2 regions of the Aeromicrobium changchenzhani genome follow, and region 2 is predicted to be linked to the other one. Evidence: predicted binding sites of a transcription regulator. Region 2 holds the regulator's gene; the other holds the start of a gene.
The links. Region 2 encodes HrcA, which represses chaperone genes, less so after heat shock. Its sites were predicted from a motif close to TTGGCACTCGNNNNNNNCGAGTGCCAA; they were not measured.
Positions count from the first base shown of each region.

Region 1 (5,396 bases), 440 kb from region 2:
CCGGGCGACCAGCGTGCCGACCGATTGCGCAATCGACTGAAGCAGGGCGATTTGCCCGAGCAACTCATCGGTCAGCTCGGCAGTCGGCAGATCCACCTGGCGACGGCCGAAATTCACTCGGTCCCGATAGCCGATCTGTGCACCGATCGCCACGCCGTGCTCGACCGCTGCCGCACAGGTTAGGCGCATCAGCGACTCGTCGCCCGCGTATGCGCCACAGCAGATATTCGCACTCGTGACGGTCTGCAGTAGCGCAACGTCGATGCCCCAGCCCCACCGCTCGTGCGATTCGCCGAGATCAGCATTGAGGTCGATTCGCATAGCCTGAGACTATGCGACCAGATCTGGTTAGCGCAGCGGTGCCAATGCCTTGGCGAGGTCGTCAATGAGATCCTGCGGATCTTCGAGGCCCACCGAGAGTCGCAATACCGAAGCCGACGGCCGAGCGTCGGGCGCCACCGGGCGGTGGGTCAACGCGGCAGGATGTTGGATCAGCGTGTCGACCCCACCGAGTGAAACTGCGTGGGTGATGAGGTGACAGCCCGCAGCGACATCGGACGCGGCCTGGAATCCGGAACGCAAACTGAACGCCATGACCGAGCCCGGACCACTCATCTGCGTGCCGACGAGGCCATGTGGATCGGTGCCTTCTAAGCCGGGGAAGTAGACGCGTTCGACCGCTGGCTGCTCACCCAGCCAGCGGGCAATCTCGATCGCGCTTGACTGCTGGGCGCGTACGCGCACCGGCAGGGTCTGCAGGCCGCGATGCAGTTGGTAAGCGGCTAGGGGATAGAGCAACCCGCCGGTTAAGGCCCGCACCTGACGGAGCCGAACTGCCCATTCGGGAGTTGTGGCGACAACGCCGCCGAGCGCGTCGCCGTGGCCACCGAGATATTTGGTTGCTGAGTGCAGGACCAAGGCAGCGCCTTGCTTACGCGGCTGCTGCAGGATTGGGGTGGCGAAGGTGTTGTCGACGAGGACAGGTACGTCCCCAGCCTGCGCGACGACAGCGGCGAGATCGACCAGTTCGAGGGTCGGATTGGCCGGCGTCTCAAGCACGACCAGCCCGGTGTCGGGACGAATGTGCTCGGCGATCGTGTCCGCTTCGGCCCAACTCACCTGGGTGCCGAGCAACCCGCTCGCGAGGACGTGGTCGGTTCCGCCGTAGAGCGGGCGTACCGCGACGATGTGTGGGGTGCCGGCTGAGACTGCGGCCAGCAGGCAGGCGCTGAGCGCAGCCATACCCGAGGCGAAAGCGACGGCTTCCTCCGAATGCTCAAGTTGAGCCAATGCGCGCTCGAAGCGGTCGACATTGGGGTTCCACAGGCGTTGATACACATAGTTGGTGTCCGCATTGGGACGTTTGCCGGTCGCGAGCAACTCGTATGAGGCGCCGCCGCTTTCGATGTCGGTTAGCGGATAGGTCGTGGACAAATCGATCGACGGCACATGGACGCCGAGCGCGTTGAGATCTTCGCGTCCGGCGTGGACGGCTCGAGTGTCGGTGGCGCTCATGCTGCTCCTCAGAAACGGTGTAGGTCTTTAGTGTGAAGATTTGCCAGCAAATTTCGCAATAGTTCCGTGTTTTGCCACAAAATTGTGATCAACATCGAAGAAGCTGCGAAATAAGTGAGTTAGCCTCGGTTAATGCCGAAGAAAATTCGTGGCCTCGCTCCAGGTCCTGCGCCCCGCACGCCGCCAACCCTTGATGAGATCGACCGTGCGATTGTGCAGGCGTTGTTTGAGGACGGCCGGCTGCCCAATGCGACGTTGGCGCGCGCAGTCGGGGTCGCTGAGTCCACCTGCCTGGGGCGGGTCAGATCCTTGCGTGAGCGCGGCGTCATAACCGGGATCCATGCCACGATCGATCCATCGACGGTCGGTCTGCCGGTGGAAGCGATGATTGCTGTGCGCTTCAGCGGGCATGTGCGCGAGCAGGTGGAGGCATTTCGTGCCGATGTCCCGCATCTGCGCGGCGTGATTTCCGCCATCCATGTGAGTGGCGCGAACGATTATCTGGTCCATGTCGCAGCGGCATCATCGGACGCGCTGCGGGACCTCATCCTCGACCAACTCACCAGCCGGCCGGGCGTTGCCAACGTCGAGACCAGTCTGATCTTCGAAGTGACGCGCGGAACCGCCTTGGTTTGAGTGCGATCAGAGCGGCTCGACCAGGAATGTTCGCCCCTCATCGTGGACCCGAGTCATCACGATGGTTCCGGTCGTTGAACCCTTCAACTTGAGCTTCCGGATGAGGACCTCAGGCACGATATCGACGCCCCGTTTCTTGATCGTGAGGGTGCCGATGTCATGGGTGACCAGCGCTGCTTTCAACGGCTTGTCCCGGAACGGGAGCTCATCCAGGATCCGGAAGACTCGGGCGAATGGGGTTGGGACGCACTGATCGCTCGAAACATACGCGATCTTCGAATCGATCAACCATCCACCGACGAGCGCGGCCACAGCAGTGACAAGTCCGGCGCGGATCACCGCATCGTCGGGTTCGTACAGGAATTCGCCTGGCACGTCGGTGCCCTCGGCGACCGGGCTGTCGGAGGTGAGCGACTTGCCGGCCGGCAGTACCGTCGCCCGTCGCGCGACAGTGGCGTAGGGGGCACCCCACAGACAAGCTTCGACGAGGTTGCCGCCGACGCTGATCCACTCGGCCTCAGCATCGGCCGGTACGAGACGGTGGTTGATCCCCGGCATAGTTTTCGCAACGGCGTGACCGGCGAGCAACCCGGTTACGAAGTCCCAGGGCGGCACGCAATTGGTGGGATCGAAGATGCGTCCTGCGCCGTCGCGGCGGGCCGGATCGACGAACGCGATCTCATCGTCGCCGATCGTCACCTCGGTTGCGTCCCCGCAGATGATCTTGCCTGGTAAGTCGAGGGCGGCGAGATTGGCCTGCGCGATCGCCGCTCGCACTGGATCGAATTCGACGCCGCGGGCCCGCATGCCGGCGCGCGCGAATGCGATCAGATCGCCGCCGATGCCGCAGCCCAGATCGAGGATTGCTGAATCGGTCGGCAGGCGGGCGGCCCGATGTGCGCTGACGATCCCGCGGGTTGCCTGTTCGAGTGCATCGTGAGTGAAATACATCCGTGCCGCATCAGCGCCGAACTTCACCGCCGCTTTGCCGCGCAGATGGTTCTGCGTCACCGCTGCGGCCACCAACTCAACGTCATAGGTGCGGCGTAGCCGGGTCCCAAGCGCCAGATCTGATTCGATTCCCGCGCGGGCCGCGACTTCGGCGAGCAACGACTGCCCTGGCGAGGACAACAGCCGTTGGAAGGTCGCAAGATCCATACGCCGACACTACCGAGCACCCAACGACAAGCCGCAACGGCAAGAGCCGCCGACGTGAGCGATCCTTACGAAATAAATATTTAAGGTGAGAAGAGCCGCTGACGTGAGCGATCCTTACGAAATAAATATTTAAGGTGAGAAGAGCCGCTGACGTGACTGATCGTTACGAAATAAATATTTAAGGTGAGAAGAGCCGCTGACGTGACTGATCGTTACGAAATAAATATTTAAGGTGAGAAGAGCCGCTGACGTGAGCGATCCTTACGAAATAAATATTCAAGGTGACGTGTAGCGAGGAGCGGAGCGACGAGAGCCGGCCGCATGCGAGCGCCAGCGAGCAGGCGGAGTAAATGCGCAGCGAAGCAAGCATGCCCGGCTAGCACTCTGTTGGTCCGAGTGCCAGAGCGTGATAGATTCTGAGTTAGCACTCTCACCATGAGTCTGCTAATCCGTGTGTATGGCCCCCGCGACGGCGTACGCACTGAAACGTCCAACTTTCATCACTGTGAAAGGGGAGGTCGACACGTGTCGGTCACCATCAAACCGCTCGAAGATCGTATTGTCCTAAAGGCAATCGAGGCCGAGCAGACCACCGCATCAGGTCTGGTTATTCCAGACACCGCCAAGGAGAAGCCACAAGAGGGCGAAGTCATCGCAGTTGGACCGGGTCGTATTGACGACAACGGCAACCGTGTTCCCCTCGACGTCGCAGTCGGCGACAAGGTCATCTTCAGCAAGTACGGCGGCACCGAGGTCAAGTACTCGGGCGAGGAGTTCCTTATCCTCTCCGCGCGCGACATCCTCGCTGTCGTTTCCTGACGTGACACCCCGGCGCCCCGTTACCGGGGTGTCGGGGTTTTTCACTCCCACTGATTTTGCCGAAAAAGGAACACTGTATGCCTAAGATTCTTGAGTTTGACGAGGACGCGCGCCGCGCCCTCGAACGCGGTGTCGACGCGCTCGCCAACACCGTCAAGGTCACACTCGGCCCCAAGGGACGCTATGTCGTCTTGGACAAAAAATGGGGCGCTCCGACCATCACCAATGACGGCGTTACCGTCGCCCGTGAGATCGAGCTTGATGACCCGTTCGAAAACCTCGGTGCTCAACTGGCCAAGGAAGTTGCCACCAAAACCAACGACGTCGCCGGTGACGGTACGACCACCGCGACCGTCCTCGCCCAGGCGATGGTTCACGAAGGCCTCCGCGCCGTGGCCGCCGGTGCCAATCCGGTCGGCCTGAAGCACGGCATCGAAGCAGCCGTTGCGGCGGTCATCGAAAAGTTGCGCGAGATGGCTCGCGACGTCGATGACAAGAAGGACATGACTGACGTTGCCACCATCTCGGCCCGCGACGCACACATCGGTGAGCTCATCGCCGAAGCGTTCGACAAGGTCGGCAAAGATGGCGTGATCACCGTCGATGAATCCAACACGGTCGGCACCGAGCTCGAGTTCACCGAGGGCATGCAGTTCGACAAGGGCTACATCTCGCCTTACATGGTGACTGACACCGAGCGTATGGAAACCGTCCTCGACGATCCGTACATCCTGATAAATCAGGGCAAAATCTCTGCGGTCAGCGATCTGCTGCCGATTCTGGAGAAGGTTGTCCAGGCGGGCAAGCCACTGTTCATTCTTGCCGAAGACGTTGATGGCGAAGCGCTCTCGACGATCGTCGTCAACAAGATCCGTGGCACGTTTACGTCGGCCGCGGTCAAGGCGCCGGCGTTCGGCGATCGTCGCAAGGCGATGCTGCAGGACATTGCGAGCCTGACCGGCGGACAGGTTGTTACCTCCGATGTGGGCCTCAAGCTCGATCAGATCGGTCTTGAAGTCCTCGGCACCGCTCGTCGCGTCATCATCACGAAAGACAACACGACGATCATTGACGGTGGCGGCGAAGCCGATGAGGTCACCGCACGGGTCAACCAGATCAAGGCCGAGATCGAACGCTCGGATTCGGATTGGGACCGTGAGAAGCTGCAGGAGCGGCTGGCGAAACTCGCCGGCGGCGTCTGTGTCATTCAGGTCGGTGCAGCCACCGAAGTTGAGCTCAAGGAAAAGAAGCACCGTATCGAGGATGCC
Region 1 covers NZ_CM172480.1:2,913,167-2,918,562, reverse strand. The annotation lists gene AC2YB9_RS14705 (LamB/YcsF family protein) at 1-321, opposite strand, end outside; gene AC2YB9_RS14700 (trans-sulfuration enzyme family protein) at 349-1,515, opposite strand; gene AC2YB9_RS14695 (Lrp/AsnC family transcriptional regulator) at 1,648-2,151, shown strand; gene AC2YB9_RS14690 (class I SAM-dependent methyltransferase) at 2,158-3,309, opposite strand; gene groES (co-chaperone GroES) at 3,835-4,128, shown strand; gene groL (chaperonin GroEL) at 4,206-5,396, shown strand, end outside.
Region 1: a site for HrcA is predicted at 3,686-3,712, ahead of groES (co-chaperone GroES). Genes of this name have one in related genera too.

Region 2 (5,396 bases):
CGGGCCAATCAAGATGAGTGGAACCTTGCTCTCGGTCGAGCCGATGAAGCATTGGGTAAGGAAGCCGATGAGCAGCGAGCAACATGGGCGACTGCTTCGTTCCTGACGATGCCCGCTACGGCTTCAGTGACCGCAGGAGAAGTTGCGGTGCCGGTCTTCAATGGCGCGGGCGAGGCGGCTGCGGCTTTGTCGGCCAGTCTGCCAATTGGCGCGGATCAAGCTCAAGTGGGGGAGATCGTCGGTCATTTAAGCCATGCAGCGAGTGCCGCAGGCAGGACGCTCGGTCATGGTTGAGAAGGTCGGTGCGGAACAACACGGTGCGGAGCGACTGCGTGATTGGGAAGGCATTGCTGATGCCGCTACGTGGTCACAGCCATGGACGACAGTGTTTCGCGCTGAGCCGCCATTTGATCGATGGTTCGTTGATGGCGCCCTGAACGTTTCGGTCAATTGCGTTGATCGCCATTTGAACGACCGCGGCGAGCAGGCTGCATTGTTGTGGGAGGGAGAGCCGGGCGATCGGCGCAGCGTCAGTTACACCCAACTGCACGACGATGTTGTCAGCCTTGCCAACGTACTTCGCTCCATGGGACTCACAGCCGGTGATCGGGTGGCACTCCATTTGGGTTGGATACCCGAAACTGTCACGGTGATGCTCGCCTGTGCGCGCATCGGGGCTGTTTATACGATGATTCCGACGCCATTGCCGGTCGAGGCATTGGCGCAACGAATCGAAACGTTTGCCCCCAAAATGGTCTTCACTCAGGACGGCGCCTGGCGTCGGGGTGCGATCCTGCCGCTTAAGGCACGTGCTGATGAGGCGCTGTCCGCGGTCCACGGTGTCGAGTTCACGGTGGTCGTGCGGCGCACTGGGCTCGATGTTCCGTGGTACCGAGGCGACCTCTGGTATCACGAACTGTTGGCCGGCGCCCGGCCGGGAACAACGTCGGATGATCTCGGTGCAGCCGAACTCTCCTCGGATCATCCGCTAATCGTCGAACCGCTGGCCAACCGGCGCGGCGAACCGGTTTCGGTCACGCATGCGGGAGGACGCCTACTGCTCTCGGCGGCGATCGTTCACCGTTACGGAAGTTGTGGCGAAGGTATCTCCTGGGTGGCGGGCGACCCCTCCTGGATCGTCACGCAAACCTCTGGCATTTATGCGCCACTTTTCTGGGGCGAGACGACGGTCATGTATGAGGGTGCGTTGGACACGCCATCCTATTCGCGCGCCTGGGAACTCATTGAACGTTATCGCGTGTCGACAGTCCTATTGGCTCCATCGGCGGCGCGCATGTTGCGTGAGCGCACACCGACACCGCCGGCTGCACCCAAGGTGGCTTCATTGCGTCGCATTGCGACGTTGGGCGAGCGGGTCGACCGCAGGACGATGGAGTGGTTCACCGACGTTGTCGGCCACGGTCACGTTGACGTGGCTGACGGCTGGGGCCAAATCCAGCTAGGCGGAGTGGTCCATTTCGACGCGCCAGTAGACGCGGACAAAATGCCTGATGCTGGTATGCGATTGGTCGATGATGACGGGGCACCGGTTGTCGACGATGCGGTAGGTGAAGTGATCTTGACTCGACCGTGGGCTGGTATGGCGGTCGATGTCACTGGCGCGGCGGCAGCAGATGTGGTGGACGTGCATTTTCGCCAACATCCGGGGGTCTACTCAACGGGCGATCTGGCCCGATACGACAAAAATGGTGCAATCGAGTTCCTAGGCCGGCGCGATGAGGTCGTATCGGTGACCGGCCAATTGGTGTCGCTCACCGAGATCTGCGAAGTGATCGAAGACCACCCGTACGTCATCAGAGCCGATGTGTTTGAGGTCCGCCAGGACCGTGGTGGAGATTCGATCGTCGCTGCAGTTGTCCTGGACACCGAACTCACCGCGAACCTTGATGCTGCTCGGGTTGCCGCAGAGCTTCTCGACGGTGTGCGCGACGTACTGGGCGGACTCGCTCGACCACGCCGGATCGTGATCCTTGATCGCTTTGGCGATGAGCTCGCCCGTCGCTCTCGGCGCGCCTCGATCACAGCGCTTTTGACGGCGGTCGATCCGCGCGTTGAGGTTCGACACGCTCTGTGGAGCCAAGTTCTCGCGACTGCCGGCGCCGAAGTGCCTGGCTAGTTCGGGGTCACACTAGTTCGGGGTCACACTAGTTCGCGGTCACAAAGTCGATGAGTTGCTCGACCCGGCCAAGAAGCTCTGGCTCAAGGTCGGCGTATGAATTGACCGTGCTGAGAATCTTCTTCCACGCACGGGCGATATCTGCCTGATCCTTATGCGGCCAGCCAAGTGACTCGCAGATGCCGTGTTTCCACTCGATTGAGCGCGGGATAACCGGCCACGCGGACATGCCGAGCCGGGCCGGTTTGACCGACTGCCACACATCGACATACGGATGGCCGACGACGAGAACGTGCGGACGGCCGCTGACCTGCTGGGCGATGCGAGTCTCTTTGGAGCCAGGCACAAGGTGATCGACGAGGACACCGAGTCGTCGCCCTGGCCCCGGGGCGAAGTCATCGACAATCGCAGCGAGGTCATCGATGCCGCCGAGATATTCGACCGCAACGCCCTCGATTCGAAGATCTTCGCCCCAGACCTTCTCGACGAGCTCGGCGTCATGGCGGCCCTCGACGTAGATCCGGCTCGGCAGCGCGACGCGAGCCTTGGCGCCCGCGACGGCGCGTGAGCCAGATGCCGTGCGGGTCGGTGCCTTCGGACTGGCCTTGACCGGAATGGTCAGGATGATCGGTTTGCCCTCAAGTAGGAAGCCGGGGCCGAGTTCAAAGGTGCGGCGCGTCAAATGCCGATCCTCGAGGTCGACGGTATGCAGATTGCGATCGACGCGCATTATCTCGCCACAAAATCCGGTCGTGACTTCCTCAACGACTAGGCCTCGGTCAGCTGGCGTCTCGACCGAGCGCCCGCGTTTGGGCACCTTCCAGTCGCCGGCTAAGACATCGTTGCCATAAGGATCAGCCATTCAAGATTCCCAGGATCCTCTGGTGCGAGGCATCGAGTTGGTCGCGCGTCACCGTCCCCAATGAGGTGAGAATCGTGGTCGAATCATTCGTGAGCCCAATTGTGAGGTCGAGCGCGCCAGCCCAACTTGGGTGCACGTCAGCGAGGTTGTCACCGGGATAGAGGTCGCCAATAACGACGACGTTTTCACCAGGCACGACGAGCACGAGCTCACCGCCGGTCGGGCCGTCGCCAAGATGGACGACTTCCACATAGCAGTCGCCCAGATCTGTGGCCCACACTGAATTGAGTTCGCCACCTTGGCTCTCGTGCGCGATCCTGCGGCCATCGGACAGCAGGATTTCGCGGGGGCGGTAGGTCAGGGTGATTGCGCTGCCTTCGACCGCAATCGCATCTCCGTCGATCTTCACATTGCTCACACAGTTAGACTGGCACTTGCAAGGTGAGAGTGCCAAAGCGACTCGCGCGAAGCACCCGACTCAGATAGGGGGACGCATGGCAGATGAACGCAAACTTGAAGTCCTCCGAGCGATCGTTGAGGACTATGTGGCGACCCAAGAACCGGTTGGTTCTCGGGCGCTGGTCGAACGCCACAATCTTGGTGTCTCGTCGGCCACGATCCGCAACGATATGTCGGCGCTTGAGGACGAGGGCTTAATCGCCCAACCCCATACGAGCGCGGGCCGTATCCCGACTGATATGGGTTATCGACTGTTTGTCGATAAATTGGCGACCGTCAAGAATCTCACCTCGGCCGAACGCCGCGCGATCGAAACCTTCTTGACCGGCGCGGTGAGCGTTGATGATGTGGTCCAACGCAGCGTCAAGGTGTTGGCCCAACTGACCAATCAGGTCGCAATTGTCCAATATCCGTCACTGACCCGTTCGACGGTCCGCCATATCGAGATCGTCCCGTTGGAAGGTGCCCGGATTCTGTTGGTGGTCATCACCAGCAGCGGCCGGGTCGAACAGCGCATGATCGAAATCGCGGCCACGCCGAGTGAGTCGCTGGTCGCCGACATGCGCAACCGCATCGTGGCCGCGACGATCGGACAACGGTTGCCGGAGGCCTCGTTGCGACTGGCCGAGATGATTGGCACGTTCGTACCAGCCGATCGCCCCATCGTGACCTCGATTGTGACGACGCTGACGCAGACGTTCTCAAATGAACGATCTGATGAACGTATCGTGGTGGGCGGCACCGCGAATCTCGTACGCTTCGGCTCGGATTTCGACGATTCGATCAAACCGATGTTGGAAGCAATCGAGGAACACGTCGTCCTACTCAAACTCCTGGGCGAGGCGACGCGCCCGAGCAAACTCATGGTGCGGATCGGCAATGAGACCGGTCATGAAGGATTGGCCGGAACCTCGGTCATCTCGACCGCCTACGGTGCAGATGAGCAGGCACTAGCCACGCTCGGCACCGTTGGACCGCTACGCATGGACTACCCAGGGACGATGGCCGCCGTCAGCGCTGTCGCCCGTTATGTCGGCCAGACGCTGGCAGAAAGTTAATGACCAACTCAATGGCACAGGACTACTACGAAATTTTGGGCGTCGACCGCAATGCGCAGGCCGATGACCTCAAGAAGGCATACCGCAAACTTGCGCGTCAACTGCATCCCGACGTCAATGGAGCAGCCGATGCCGCGGAACAGTTTAAAGAGGTGACGACGGCATATGAAGTGCTGTCCGATCCCAATAAGCGCGCCACCTACGACCGAGGCGGTAATCCGCTCGGTGCGGGTGGTAGCGGCTTCGGCCAGGGCTTTTCCTTCGACGACATCATGGATGCCTTCTTCGGTCAGAATGCCGGTCGGGGCCCACGCTCACGCACGGGACGCGGCCAGGATGCACTGTTGCGGATCAAGATCGAGCTCGACGAGGCAGCCTTCGGCGTCGCTCACGACATTAAGGTCGACACCGCGATTCGGTGCACAACATGTGGTGGCAGCGGAGCCTCGGAAGGCTCAGAACCGGTCATGTGCAACACCTGTCATGGCCATGGCGATGTCCAACACGTACAACGCTCGCTGCTGGGTGACATCCGTACCTCCCGGCCCTGCCCGGCATGCCACGGCTTCGGCACGATGATTCCCAATCCGTGTCCCGAGTGTGCCGGCGATGGTCGCGTACGGTCACGTCGTTCGCTTACGGTCAACATCCCACCTGGGGTCGATCAGGGCACCCGGATCCAGCTCACCGGTGAGGGTGAAGTCGGCCCCGGCGGAGGACCTGCCGGTGATCTGTATGTCGAGATCAACGTGTCGCGGCACCCGGTGTTCAGTCGAAAAGGCGATCACCTCTCCTGCAATGTGACGATCCCGATGACTGCAGCGGCGCTCGGCGTGAACCTAGATTTGCCGACGCTTGAGGCTGATCTGGCTGAGGATGA
Region 2 covers NZ_CM172480.1:2,468,537-2,473,932, reverse strand. The annotation lists gene AC2YB9_RS12560 (IclR family transcriptional regulator) at 1-294, shown strand, start outside; gene AC2YB9_RS12555 (AMP-binding protein) at 287-2,137, shown strand; gene AC2YB9_RS12550 (DUF3097 domain-containing protein) at 2,166-2,999, opposite strand; gene AC2YB9_RS12545 (hypothetical protein) at 2,992-3,417, opposite strand; gene hrcA (heat-inducible transcriptional repressor HrcA) at 3,494-4,516, shown strand; gene dnaJ (molecular chaperone DnaJ) at 4,528-5,396, shown strand, end outside.